2 regions of the Pseudomonas khavaziana genome follow, and region 2 is predicted to be linked to the other one. Evidence: predicted binding sites of a transcription regulator. Region 2 holds the regulator's gene; the other holds the start of a gene.
What was found. The regulator FliA, encoded in region 2, starts transcription of late flagellar genes. The targets are predictions, from matches to a motif close to CTAAAGTTTNNNNNNNNNNNGCCGNTAA.
Positions count from the first base shown of each region.

Region 1: the regulator FliA is predicted to act here: its motif matches at 3,040-3,067, upstream of QYQ93_RS28435 (methyl-accepting chemotaxis protein).

Region 1 is NZ_CP129946.1:6,332,997-6,338,966, reverse strand. It holds gene QYQ93_RS28450 (bifunctional diguanylate cyclase/phosphodiesterase) at 1-381, shown strand, start outside; gene QYQ93_RS28445 (NorM family multidrug efflux MATE transporter) at 511-1,914, opposite strand; gene QYQ93_RS28440 (LysR substrate-binding domain-containing protein) at 2,069-2,989, shown strand; gene QYQ93_RS28435 (methyl-accepting chemotaxis protein) at 3,168-5,144, shown strand; gene QYQ93_RS28430 (ABC transporter six-transmembrane domain-containing protein) at 5,148-5,970, opposite strand, start outside.
Region 2 is NZ_CP129946.1:4,627,247-4,633,216, reverse strand. It holds gene flhA (flagellar biosynthesis protein FlhA) at 1-177, shown strand, start outside; gene flhF (flagellar biosynthesis protein FlhF) at 189-1,505, shown strand; gene fleN (flagellar synthesis regulator FleN) at 1,611-2,444, shown strand; gene fliA (RNA polymerase sigma factor FliA) at 2,441-3,181, shown strand; gene QYQ93_RS20515 (chemotaxis response regulator CheY) at 3,351-3,725, shown strand; gene QYQ93_RS20510 (protein phosphatase CheZ) at 3,744-4,532, shown strand; gene QYQ93_RS20505 (chemotaxis protein CheA) at 4,544-5,970, shown strand, end outside.

The sequences.
Region 1 (5,970 bases), 1.7 Mb from region 2:
AGCGACTTGGTCAAGCAGACCATGGACGCCCTTGGCCGACTCGGTGTGCGGTTCTCCCTGGATGACTTCGGCACCGGCTTTTCGTCATTCGTGCACCTCAACAGCCTGCCGATCGCCTTGTTGAAGATCGACAAGAGCTTTGTCGGTGGCATGGAAGAACGCGAGGAAAACCGCAAGTTGGTGCACGCGATGATCAACCTGGCCCACAACCTCAACCTGGAAGTGGTGGCCGAAGGTGTAGAGACGCCGGAGCAGTTGGCATTGCTGCGCTTGTTCGGGTGCGACCAGGCCCAGGGTTACCTGATCAGCAAGCCGTTGCCATTGCCGGAATTGATCGAATACCTGATGTTTGGGCAAAGCCAACAGGCTTTGCCGGGCTAAGTTGCGAACGCCATTAAAAATGTGGGAGGGGGCTTGCTCCCGATAGCGGTGCGTCAGTCAGCAAATGCAGTGACTGACACTCAGCAATCGGGAGCAAGCCCCCGCCCACAGTTCTGACCGAGCAGGGCTTTATTCTGTTTGTGCGGCCTGAAAGGCAGGCTGCATTTCAGGCTCCTGCCGAATCATCCGCTTCATCTTCGCCTCGAATGCCCATGTCAGGCTCACTGCCGCACACGCCAGGCCCAGCGCCAGACCCCACCACACGCCGGTTGGCCCCCAGCCTAACGTGAACGCCATCAGCCAGGCCGAAGGTGCACCGATCAGCCAGTAACAGCCCAGCCCCACCAGGAAGGTGGTCTTGGCGTCCTTCAAGCCACGGATGCAGCCCATGGCGATGGTCTGCACGCCGTCGAACAATTCAAACCAGGCGGCGACGGCCAACAGGCTGACGGCCAGGACGATGACGTCATGGAACGCCGGGTCGTCATGATCGAGGAACAACCCGATCAGCGGGTCGGAAAACAGCCACAGCACCACGGCAAACCCCAACATCACCATGGCACCAAAGCCGATGCCGACCCGCCCGGCCATGCGTGCCTGCAGCAACTGGCCGGCGCCATAATGCTGGCCGATGCGCATGGTCACTGCATAGGACATCCCCGCCGGCACCATGAACGCCACCGAGACAATCTGCAGAGCGATCTGATGCGCCGCCAACTGCGTACTGCCCATCGTGCCCATGCACAGCGCGGCAAAGGCGAACAGCCCGACCTCCACTGCATAGGTGCCGCCAATCGGCAGGCCCAGGCGCCACAGCTCGCGCAGGTATTGGGTATTGAGGCGCAGCAGGCCGGTGCTCAGCGGGTAGGCCGCGTAGGCGCGGTTGCTGCGGATGTACCACATCAGGGCCAGGGCCATGCCATTGGCAACGATGGCGGTCACCAGGCCAATCCCCATCAGGCCCAGCTTCGGCAGGCCGAACATGCCTTCGATCAGCGCGTGGTTGAGCAGGTAATTGACCACCGTACCGCACAGGCTGATCACCATCACCGGCGTGGCTTTGCCGATGGCGCTGGTGAAGCCGCGCAGCGCCATGAAGCTCAGGTAGCCGGGCAGGGCGAAGGGCAGGATCGTCAGGAATTGCCCGGCCGCGTGCACGTTGGTCTCGGTCTGGCCGAACATCAGCAGCACCGGTTCCAAGTTCCACAGCAGCAATGCCGCCGCCAGAGCCATCAACCATGCCAGCCACAGCCCGGCCTGGGTCAGGCGCGTGGCGCCGTCGATATCGCCCGCGCCATGGCGAATGGCGACCAGGGTGCCCACGGCGGCAATCACGCCGATGCAGAAGATCGCCACGAACGAATAGCTCGCCGCGCCCAGGCCACCACCGGCCAGGGCCTCGGGGCTCAGGCGCGCCATCATCAGGGTGTCGGTCAACACCATCAGCATGTGCGCCAACTGTGAAGCAATCAACGGCCCCGACAGCCGCAGAATGGCCCAGAGCTCGGTACGTGCCGGATGTTGCATGATCATCACGCTCGAATGGTCAGAGGATTGGAGGAGAGGGTTGATTCTCGGCCCTTTGCGCCCGCTGCACAAAAGGATAAATGCGATCATTCGCATGATTAAAACTCATGCTGGATTGATTCTGGTAGGGTGCCGATATTGCGCCGTCGGATCTTTCCCAATGTCTCGTCGTCTTCCTCCACTGTATGCCTTGCGTGCATTTGAAGCCGCTTCGCGACACAACTCCTTCACCCGTGCGGCGCAGGAGTTGTCCATTACCCAGAGTGCGATCAGCCGCCATATCCGCACCCTTGAAGAGCATTTCGCCTGCCGTCTGTTCCAGCGCAGCGGCCGCAACCTGCAGCTTACCGAAGCTGCGCGCCTGTTGCTGCCCGGGGTGCGCGAAGGGTTCGCCGCGCTGGAGCGCGCTTGTCATACGCTGAATGCCGAGGATGACATCCTGCGCATGAAAGCGCCGTCCACATTGACCATGCGCTGGCTGCTGGCGCGGTTGAGTCGCTTCCGCGCCTTGCAGCCAGGCAATGAGGTGCAACTGACCAGTGCATGGATGAACGTGGACGAGGTGGACTTCAATCAGGAGCCTTTCGACTGTGCGGTGTTGTTGAGCTACGGGCATTTTCCGGCGGACTGGGAAGCCTGTTACTTGTTCCCGGAGTTGCTGATCCCCGTCGGCGCGCCGAACCTGCTGGACGATGGCCCCTGGGACGTGGCCCGGCTAGCGAGTGCCGAGTTGCTGCACCCCACCCCCGACCGTCGCGACTGGCGCAACTGGCTGGAGCGCATGGGGTTGTCATCCCAAGTGTCCCTCAAGGGCGGGCAAGTGTTCGATACCCTCGAACTGGGCATGATCGCTGCGGCGCGAGGCTATGGCGTTTCCATGGGCGATCTGCTGATGGTGGCTGAGGATGTGGCGCAAGGTCGACTCAGCCTGCCGTGGCCAACGGCAGTGGCGAGTGGGGAAAATTATTACCTGGTGTGGCCGAAAACCCGCCCCGGTGGCGAGCGTTTGCGCAGGCTGGTGGAGTTTCTTCAAGGCGAAGTCAAGGCGATGGAATTGCCCCGGGTTGAGCGCCTTGATTGAGCATGGTCAGGCCCATGGTGCAATCGTTTGCGCGATACCCCTGTGATTCGCTCAAGTATTGGCAAATGCCGCCGAAGAAGGGGTGTTGGAACCATCGTGCACCAACGCTTCCCACTAGAATAATTTGCCGAGCAGCGCTAAGAGATCAGGATGATCCTGGCCTCGGCCAGGAGCTGTCATGTCTCAACCCCGTGCCCGGATTGCCTCCCAGTTAGGTCTCGCACTCGCCGTGATTCTGGCTGTCGTTATCAGCGGCAGTACCGTCTTCGCCCTGCGTTCCCTCGACTCCGCCAACCTCGACACCCGTGAGGAACACCTGGCCAGCGAGGCGCGTTTGCTCGCCGACCAACTCAATACCTTCCACAGCACCTTGCGCGAAAGTACCCAGCGTTTGAGCGGGCTGTTTGAAGAGCGCTTCGTCGCCGGCTTGAGTGTACGTGCTGACCAGCCGGTGGCGGTGGCCGGCGTGCAGACCCCGAGCCTTTACTTGGGCGACGAGGTGCTGAACAACAATTTCGAAGAAGTGGATGAGTTCAAGCAGATGTCCGGCGGCGTGGCCACGGTGTTCGTGCGCAGCGGCGACGACTTTATCCGCGTCAGTACCTCGCTGACCAAGCAGGATGGCAACCGCGCCATCGGCACTGTGCTGGACCGTCAGGGCGCGGCTTACCAGCGCGTTGCCGAGGGGCAGACCTATATCGGTCGTGCGGTGTTGTTCGACCGTTCCTACATGACCCAATACAGCCCGGTGCGGGACAGCAGCGGCAAGGTCATCGCCGTGCTGTTCATCGGTTTTGATTACACCGACGCCCAGAATGCCCAGTTTGAAAATCTCAAACGCTTCCGTATTGGCCAGACAGGCTCCCTTGCGCTGCTTGATGAGCAGAAACACTGGTTGGTGGCGCCAGCTGGCGTGCAGGCGCCGGATGAGGCCATTGCGGTGATGCTCGACCTGGCAAAGAAACCGGGAGCTGGCCGCTTCTGGAGCGACAAGCACGAGGACTTCTACAGCGTTTCGGTGCCGTTCGACGGCGGCCCATGGGCGGTGGTAGCGAGCATGCCCAAGGCTGAGATTCGCGCCGTGACTTGGGAAGTCGGTATCCGCCTGGTAATCGGCAGTGTGCTGGCGATGTTGCTGGCAGTGGGTGCCACGGTGTGGCTGTTGCGCAGCAAGCTGGCGCCACTGAGCGACCTGGTTCGCCAGGCAGAAGCCCTGGGCGCGGGTGACTTGAGCGCACGCCTCAACGTGTCCAGCCATGACGAGATCGGCCAGTTGGCGCGTAGCTTCAACCAGATGGGCGACGCGCTGTCGACCATGGTTTCCCATATCCGCAACGCTGCCGAACAGGTCAACAGCCGCGCCCAGGCGCTGTCAGGTTTGTCCGGTGGTGCCTATGAAGGCATGGAGCAGCAGTCTGGCGAAATCACCAGCATGGCCGGCGCGGTGGAAGAATTCAGCGCCACTTCGTTGAACATCGCCGACAACATGGGCAACACCGAGCGCCTGGCGCAAGAAAATGCCCAGCAGACCCGCATTGGCCGCGACTCGATGCAGGAGGCGTCATCCTCCCTGGAGCATATCGCCACCGCCCTGAACAGCACCGCTGCGGTGATCAACACCCTGGGCCAGCGCTCCCAGGAAATCGGCGGGATCGTTGGCGTAATCACGTCCATCGCTGAACAGACCAATCTGCTGGCGCTCAACGCCGCCATCGAAGCCGCCCGCGCCGGTGAGCAGGGTCGGGGTTTCGCCGTGGTCGCCGACGAGGTGCGCAACCTGGCGTCGCGCACCCGTCAGGCCACCGATGAAATTTCCACGATGATCCAGAGCATCCAGCAGGAAACCGGCAATGCCATCAGCACCATGGAACACGGCAATGTGCTGATGCAGGAAGGCCTATCGCGTAACGCCGCCGTGGCCTCGGCCCTGGCGCGCATCGACGAGCAAAGCCGCTCGGCCGGCCAGCAGTTCGCTGCGATCAACACCGCGACCCAAGAGCAAAGCAGTACTGCCACATTGCTCAGCAGCAACTTGCAGAGCATTGCACTGGCCAACAGCGAGCAGCGCGAAGTGGTGTCGAACCTGGCGGTTACCGCCAAGGAGCTGGAGACCTTGGCGGCTGGCTTGCGTCAGGAGGTCGACCGGTTTCGTTGAGGTTCAGGGCTCCCCAAGCCCTGGGTCCACGCGCTTGCCGATGTCTTTGAGCCGCGCCAGTTGGTCGACCATGCCTGGCGCTTCGTCCAGGCTGGTGACGAAGGTCCACAGATAGGTCATGACCGCGTAGATGTGGCCAGCCTTGACCGCTGGGGTCATGGCCAACTGGCTGATCGCAACCACGAACAGTAAGGCTGCGATCGCGCCGATAAACAGGAACGCCGCGGCCTCGCGGTCTGACAGCCAGATACGCAGGCGTGACAGCACCTGGTAATGGCGTCGCAGGGTTGGCGCGCCGACCTTTTCGACCAGGCCGATCTCTTTTTCCAAGCGGTTGTTCAGGCGCTCGTGCAGCGCCTGATTACGTTCGGCAAAGCGTGGCAACAAGGTGATGCACAGCAGCAGCGCGGCCAGGCATGCCATGCCTACCCATGGTTCAATCACGATCAACATCACCGCCGCGCCCACAATCGATACCAACGCCGTGGCAATGGTTGGCACGTGTTTTTCAAAAAAGTCGACAAACTCCCGTGCTAGTACCACCCGTGCCGCCGATTTCGAGGTGCTGTGGTTCTGTAGGCGCTGGTTGAGAATGACCGGCACCGCGAGGTCGGCATAAATGCGCGTGAACGTGCGCGTGTCCAGTGCCCGTCGTGCCGCCCCTACGGCCCAGAACGCCATGACCACGGCGGCATAGAGCAACGCACTGGTGGTATCGCCGCGGATAATCGAATCCACCGCGAACCCGGCAAACAGCGGGTAAGCCAACAACAGTGCGTTCTCCAGCGCCACCAGCGACAAGGTGCATGACAGCTTGCCGGGATAG
Region 2 (5,970 bases):
GCGCAGCGCCAGGAAATGCAGGGCAACCCGGTCATTCTTTTGGTGGCCGGTCCGGTTCGGGCGATGTTGTCGCGCTTTGGACGCCTGGCTGTACCGAATCTGCACGTGTTGGCTTACCAGGAAATTCCTGACAATAAGCAAGTGACTATCGTCGCGACAGTAGGGCCCAATGGCTGAGGTAGTGGGTTATGCAAGTTAAGCGTTTTTTCGCCGCCGATATGCGTCAGGCCATGAAGCTGGTCCGTGATGAGCTGGGCGCCGACGCCGCGATTATCGGTAACCGTCGGATTGCCGGCGGTGTCGAGCTGACGGCTGCGCTGGATTACACGCCCCAGGCCCTGGCCCCGCGTGTGCCGAACATGGAACTCGAAGACGAGCTGCGCAAGACTGCCTCGCGCATTGTGTCGGCCCAGGCTGAACTGAGCATGCGTGGCGACAGCGATGCCAGCACCAATCGCCAATTGTTCGCCGGCCTGCCATTGACCGCCGCCGAGCCGCTGGTAGAACCGACGTTCATCGAGCCACCGCGTCCAGCTGCGCCAGGCCCGGCCGCCGCTGTCGACCAACGTGTGTTCGACTCGATGCGCTTTGAACTCAACGGTCTGCGCGAATTGCTCGAAGTGCAGCTGGGCTCGCTGGCCTGGACGCAACTGCAAGGCAGCAAGCCGCAACAGGCCAACCTCTGGCGTCGCCTGCAACGCATCGGCCTGTCCGGCCCGTTGTCCCGCGATTTGCTGGCCTTGACCGCCGAAGTCGAAGAACCCCGCCAGGCCTGGCGCATGCTGCTGGCGCACTTGGCACGCATGATCGCGACGCCGGAAATCGAACCTCTGGAAGAGGGCGGTGTGATTGCCATGGTCGGCCCTGCCGGCATGGGCAAGACCACCACCCTGGCCAAGCTGGCCGCTCGTTATGTGCTCAAGTACGGCGCACAGAATATCGCCCTGGTGAGCATGGACAGCTACCGCATCGGCGCCCAGGAGCAGCTCAAGACCCTGGGGCGCATCCTCAATGTGCCGGTGACCCACGTCGACCCGGGCCAGTCCCTGGCCAATGCCCTCGACCCGCTGCTGCGCAAGCGCGTGGTGCTGATTGATACCGCCGGCCTGCAAGCCAGCGACCCGGCGCTGCGCATGCAACTCGAAAGCCTGGCCGGGCGTGGCATCAAGTCGAAAAATTACCTGGTGCTTGCAACCACCAGCCAGAAACAGGTTCTTACCGCTGCTTATCACAGTTACAAGCGTTGCGGCCTGGCCGGTTGCATCCTCACCAAGCTCGATGAAACTGCGAGCCTGGGCGAAGTGTTGAGCCTGGCCATCAGCCATGAATTACCGGTCGCCTACCTGACCGACGGGCCGCGGATCCCGGATGATCTGCATCTGCCGCGCCGTCATCAGTTGGTCAGCCGTGCCGTAAGTGTGCAAATGCAAGAAGAGCCTAGCGAGGAAGCGATGGCCGATATGTTCGCCGACCTTTACCACCACCCGGCTAAACGGGTCGGTTAAGGCAGGATGAACACCGTGAAATGTACCTACATCGATGGTCTGCAAGCGATTCACGCGGCCAAGCCATGTAGCCTGCGTCTAAGCAAGACAAGGTAAAGAAATAAAATGGGCAGCATGCATCCCGTACAGGTGATCGCGGTGACCGGCGGCAAAGGTGGCGTCGGCAAAACTAACGTGTCAGTGAATTTGTCCCTGGCCCTGGCAGAGCTTGGCCGTCGCGTCATGCTGCTGGATGCTGACCTGGGCTTGGCGAACGTGGACGTTCTGCTGGGGCTGACACCCAAACACACCCTTGCCGATGTGATCGAGGGCCGCTGTGAGCTGCGCGATGTGCTGCTCCAGGGCCCCGGTGGCATCCGCATCGTGCCGGCGGCCTCGGGCACCCAGAGCATGGTGCACCTGAGCCCCGCGCAGCATGCCGGGCTGATCCAGGCCTTCAGCGATATCGGCGACAACCTCGACGTGCTGGTGATCGACACTGCCGCCGGGATCGGCGAGTCGGTGGTCAGTTTTGTGCGCGCCGCGCAAGAAGTGCTGCTGGTGGTGTGCGACGAACCCACTTCGATCACCGACGCCTACGCGTTGATCAAACTGCTTAATCGTGACTACGGCATGAACCGCTTCCGCGTGCTGGCCAACATGGCCCAAAGCCCGCAGGAAGGGCGCAACCTGTTCGCCAAGTTGACCAAGGTCACGGACCGCTTCCTCGATGTGGCTTTACAATACGTCGGCGCAGTTCCCTATGACGAGTGTGTGCGCAAGGCCGTGCAAAAGCAGCGTGCGGTCTACGAAGCGTTCCCTCGTTCCAAGTGCGCACTGGCGTTCAAGGCCATTGCCCAGAAGGTCGATACCTGGCCATTGCCCGCCAACCCCCGGGGGCATCTGGAATTTTTCGTCGAGCGTTTGGTGCATCAGACGAGCGCAGGACCGGTGCTATGACATCCAGCGGCTACAACCTTTACAAAAAGTCGGCACGTGACAGCCAGGGCGAACTGATCGAGCGTTACGCGCCCCTGGTCAAGCGCATTGCCTATCACTTGTTGGCGCGCCTGCCGGCCAGTGTGCAGGTCGAGGACCTGATCCAGGCCGGCATGATCGGCCTGCTCGAAGTGTCGACCAAATACGACGCGAGCAAGGGTGCGAGTTTCGAGACGTATGCGGGCATCCGCATCCGTGGCGCGATGCTCGATGAAGTGCGTAAAGGGGATTGGGCGCCGCGTTCGGTACACCGCAATACGCGCATGGTCAGTGATGCAATTCGTGCAATTGAAGCAAAAACCGGTCGTGACGCTAAAGATCATGAGGTTGCGGCCGAACTCCAATTGAGTCTCGACGATTATTACGGGATTTTGAACGATACCTTGGGCAGCCGCCTGTTCAGTTTCGACGACCTCTTGCAGGACGGCGAACACGAAGGGCTGCACGAGGACGGCGCGAGTACGCACATGGAGCCTTCGCGCGACCTGGAAGACGAACGTTTCCAGGGCGCGCTGGCCGATGCGATTGCCAACTTGCCGGAACGTGAGCGGCTGGTGCTGGCGCTGTACTACGACGAAGAGCTGAACCTCAAGGAAATCGGTGAGGTCCTGGGGGTCAGTGAGTCGCGTGTCAGCCAGTTGCACAGCCAGTGCGCGGCCCGCTTGCGGGGGCGGTTGGGAGAGTGGCGCGCGCGCTGACAGGCAGTGTGGGGACACTGCAACGCGATACCGCGAAGGTGATAGGCCTTCGCGGGTTTGGCCCGTGGTGCCCCCGGCAGTCCTTTTTGTGTAACGCCTGTTGATTGAAATGGCGCGTCCAGGTGCTGGGCGCGTTTAAGACTGCTTGGAGGTCGAATTGGACAAGAACATGAAAATCCTCATCGTTGATGACTTCTCAACGATGCGGCGGATCATAAAAAACCTGTTGCGTGACCTTGGGTTCACCAACACGGTCGAGGCGGATGACGGCATCACGGCGATTCCGATCCTCAACAGCGGCAGCATCGATTTTCTGGTAACCGACTGGAACATGCCGGGCATGACCGGTATCGATCTGCTGCGCCATGTACGTGCCGATGAAAAACTGCGCAGCCTGCCTGTGTTGATGGTGACCGCTGAAGCCAAGCGTGAACAGATCATCGAAGCCGCCCAAGCCGGGGTCAACGGTTACGTGGTCAAGCCATTCACTGCACTGGCTTTGAAAGAGAAGATTGAAAAAATCTTCGAACGCATCGGTCATTGATGCTGCCACGGGGGAGCTATGGAGCATAACGAATCATCGCAGGCCGACTTCGAGTCGACCCTGAAAAAACATGCTCACCGCTTGGTCGACAGCCTGGAAAAAGGCCAGTTCGCCGATGCGGTGCAGTTGATCCATGAGCTTAACCAGACCCGTGATCGCGGCCTGTATCAGGAAGTGGGCAAGCTCACACGCGAGCTGCACAGTGCGATCGTCAATTTCCAGATTGACCCGCGCATGCCCCAGGCCGAAGAGATTTCGCAAATCACCGACGCCACCGAACGCCTGTCCTATGTGGTCAGGCTGACCGAGGCGGCGGCCAACCGCACCATGGACCTGGTGGAAAACGCCACGCCGTTGGTCAATGGCATGGCCAGCGAAGCCCAGGCCTTGAGCGTTGACTGGGGCCGCTTCATGCGTCGTGAAGTGGGGGCTGAAGAGTTTCGGGAATTGGCCCGTCGGGTCGAAGGTTTCCTGTCGCGCAGCGAGCAGGAAAACCGCACGGTGGCCAGCAACCTCAACGACATCCTGCTCGCCCAGGATTACCAGGACCTCACCGGCCAGGTGATCAAGCGCGTGACCCAGTTGGTCACCGAAGTGGAAAGCAACTTGCTCAAATTGGTGCTGATGGCCGGCCAAGTCGACCGTTTTGCCGGCATCGAGCATGACCGTGAAGCGATCCTCTCGGAAAAAGATCCACAAAAACATCTCGCCAAGGGTGAAGGTCCGCAGATTCATGCCGATAAACGTGAAGACGTTATGTCAGGTCAGGATGACGTAGATGACCTGTTATCCAGTTTAGGCTTCTAAGGAGCACACCCATGAGCTTCGGCGCCGATGAAGAAATCCTTCAGGATTTCCTTGTAGAGGCCGGCGAAATTCTAGAGCAACTGTCCGAGCAACTGGTCGAGCTGGAAAGCCGACCGGATGATGCGAACCTGCTCAATGCAATTTTTCGCGGTTTTCACACTGTAAAAGGGGGCGCCGGCTTCCTCCAGCTCCATGAGCTGGTGGAGTGCTGTCACATCGCCGAGAACGTGTTCGACATCCTGCGCAAGGGTGAGCGGCAGGTCGACTCGGAACTGATGGACGTGATTCTAGAAGCACTGGATGCGGTCAACGGCATGTTCAGCGAAGTGCGCGAACGTGCGCCGATCACTGCGGCCACTCCGGAACTGCTGGCGGCCCTGGCGCGCCTGGCGGAACCGGCTGCGGCTGCGCCGGTAGCACAAGCTGAGCCGGAACCTGTGGTGCAAGCCGAGGCGGACGTGACCGACAGCGAGTTCGAACAGCTGCTCGATTCGCTCAATGCGGTCAAGGCCGAAGCCGAAGCCCCGGCGGCGCCTGTGGCCACGCCGACCAGCGAAGACATTACCGACGCAGAATTCGAATCCCTGCTCGACCAGTTGCATGGCAAAGGCCAGTTCGCAGCCGATGCCGTGACACCCGCTGCGCCAGAAGCACCGGCTGCCAGCGCCAGCACCGACATTACCGACGATGAATTCGAGGCATTGCTCGACCAACTGCACGGCAAGGGCACGTTTGTAGCCGAAGCCCTGCCGGAAGTCGCCGCCACTGCTGCCACTGCTGCCACTGCTGCCGCAGCTCCAGCGGCTCCAGCGGCCAGCACCGCCGCTCCGGCCGGCGACGGACTGATCTCCGATCACGAGTTCGAAGCCTTGCTGGACGAGTTGCATGGCAAAGGCAAGTTCACCGAGGTAGCCCCGGCTGCCGCGGCTGCGGTCGCCGCCGCACCGGTTGCCGCCAAAGCTGCCGCGCCGGTCGCCAAGCCAGCCCCGGCCCCAGCGGCCGCCCCGGCACCTGCGCGCGCAGCGGCACCGGCGGCGGCGGAAAAGCCCGCCAGTGAAGCCGAAACCACCGTGCGCGTGGATACCGCGCGCCTGGACGACATCATGAACATGGTTGGCGAACTGGTGCTGGTGCGTAACCGCCTGGTGCGCCTGGGCCTGAACAGCGGCGACGAAGCCATGCAGAAGGCCGTGTCGAACCTCGATGTGGTCACCGCTGACTTGCAGACCGCCGTGATGAAGACACGGATGCAGCCGATCAAGAAAGTCTTCGGCCGTTTCCCGCGCTTGGTTCGCGACCTGGCGCGCCAGCTCAAGAAAGAAATCAACCTGGAACTGGTGGGCGAAGAAACCGACCTCGACAAGAACCTGGTCGAGGCCCTGGCCGACCCGCTGGTCCACTTGGTGCGCAACGCCGTCGACCATGGCATCGAAACCCC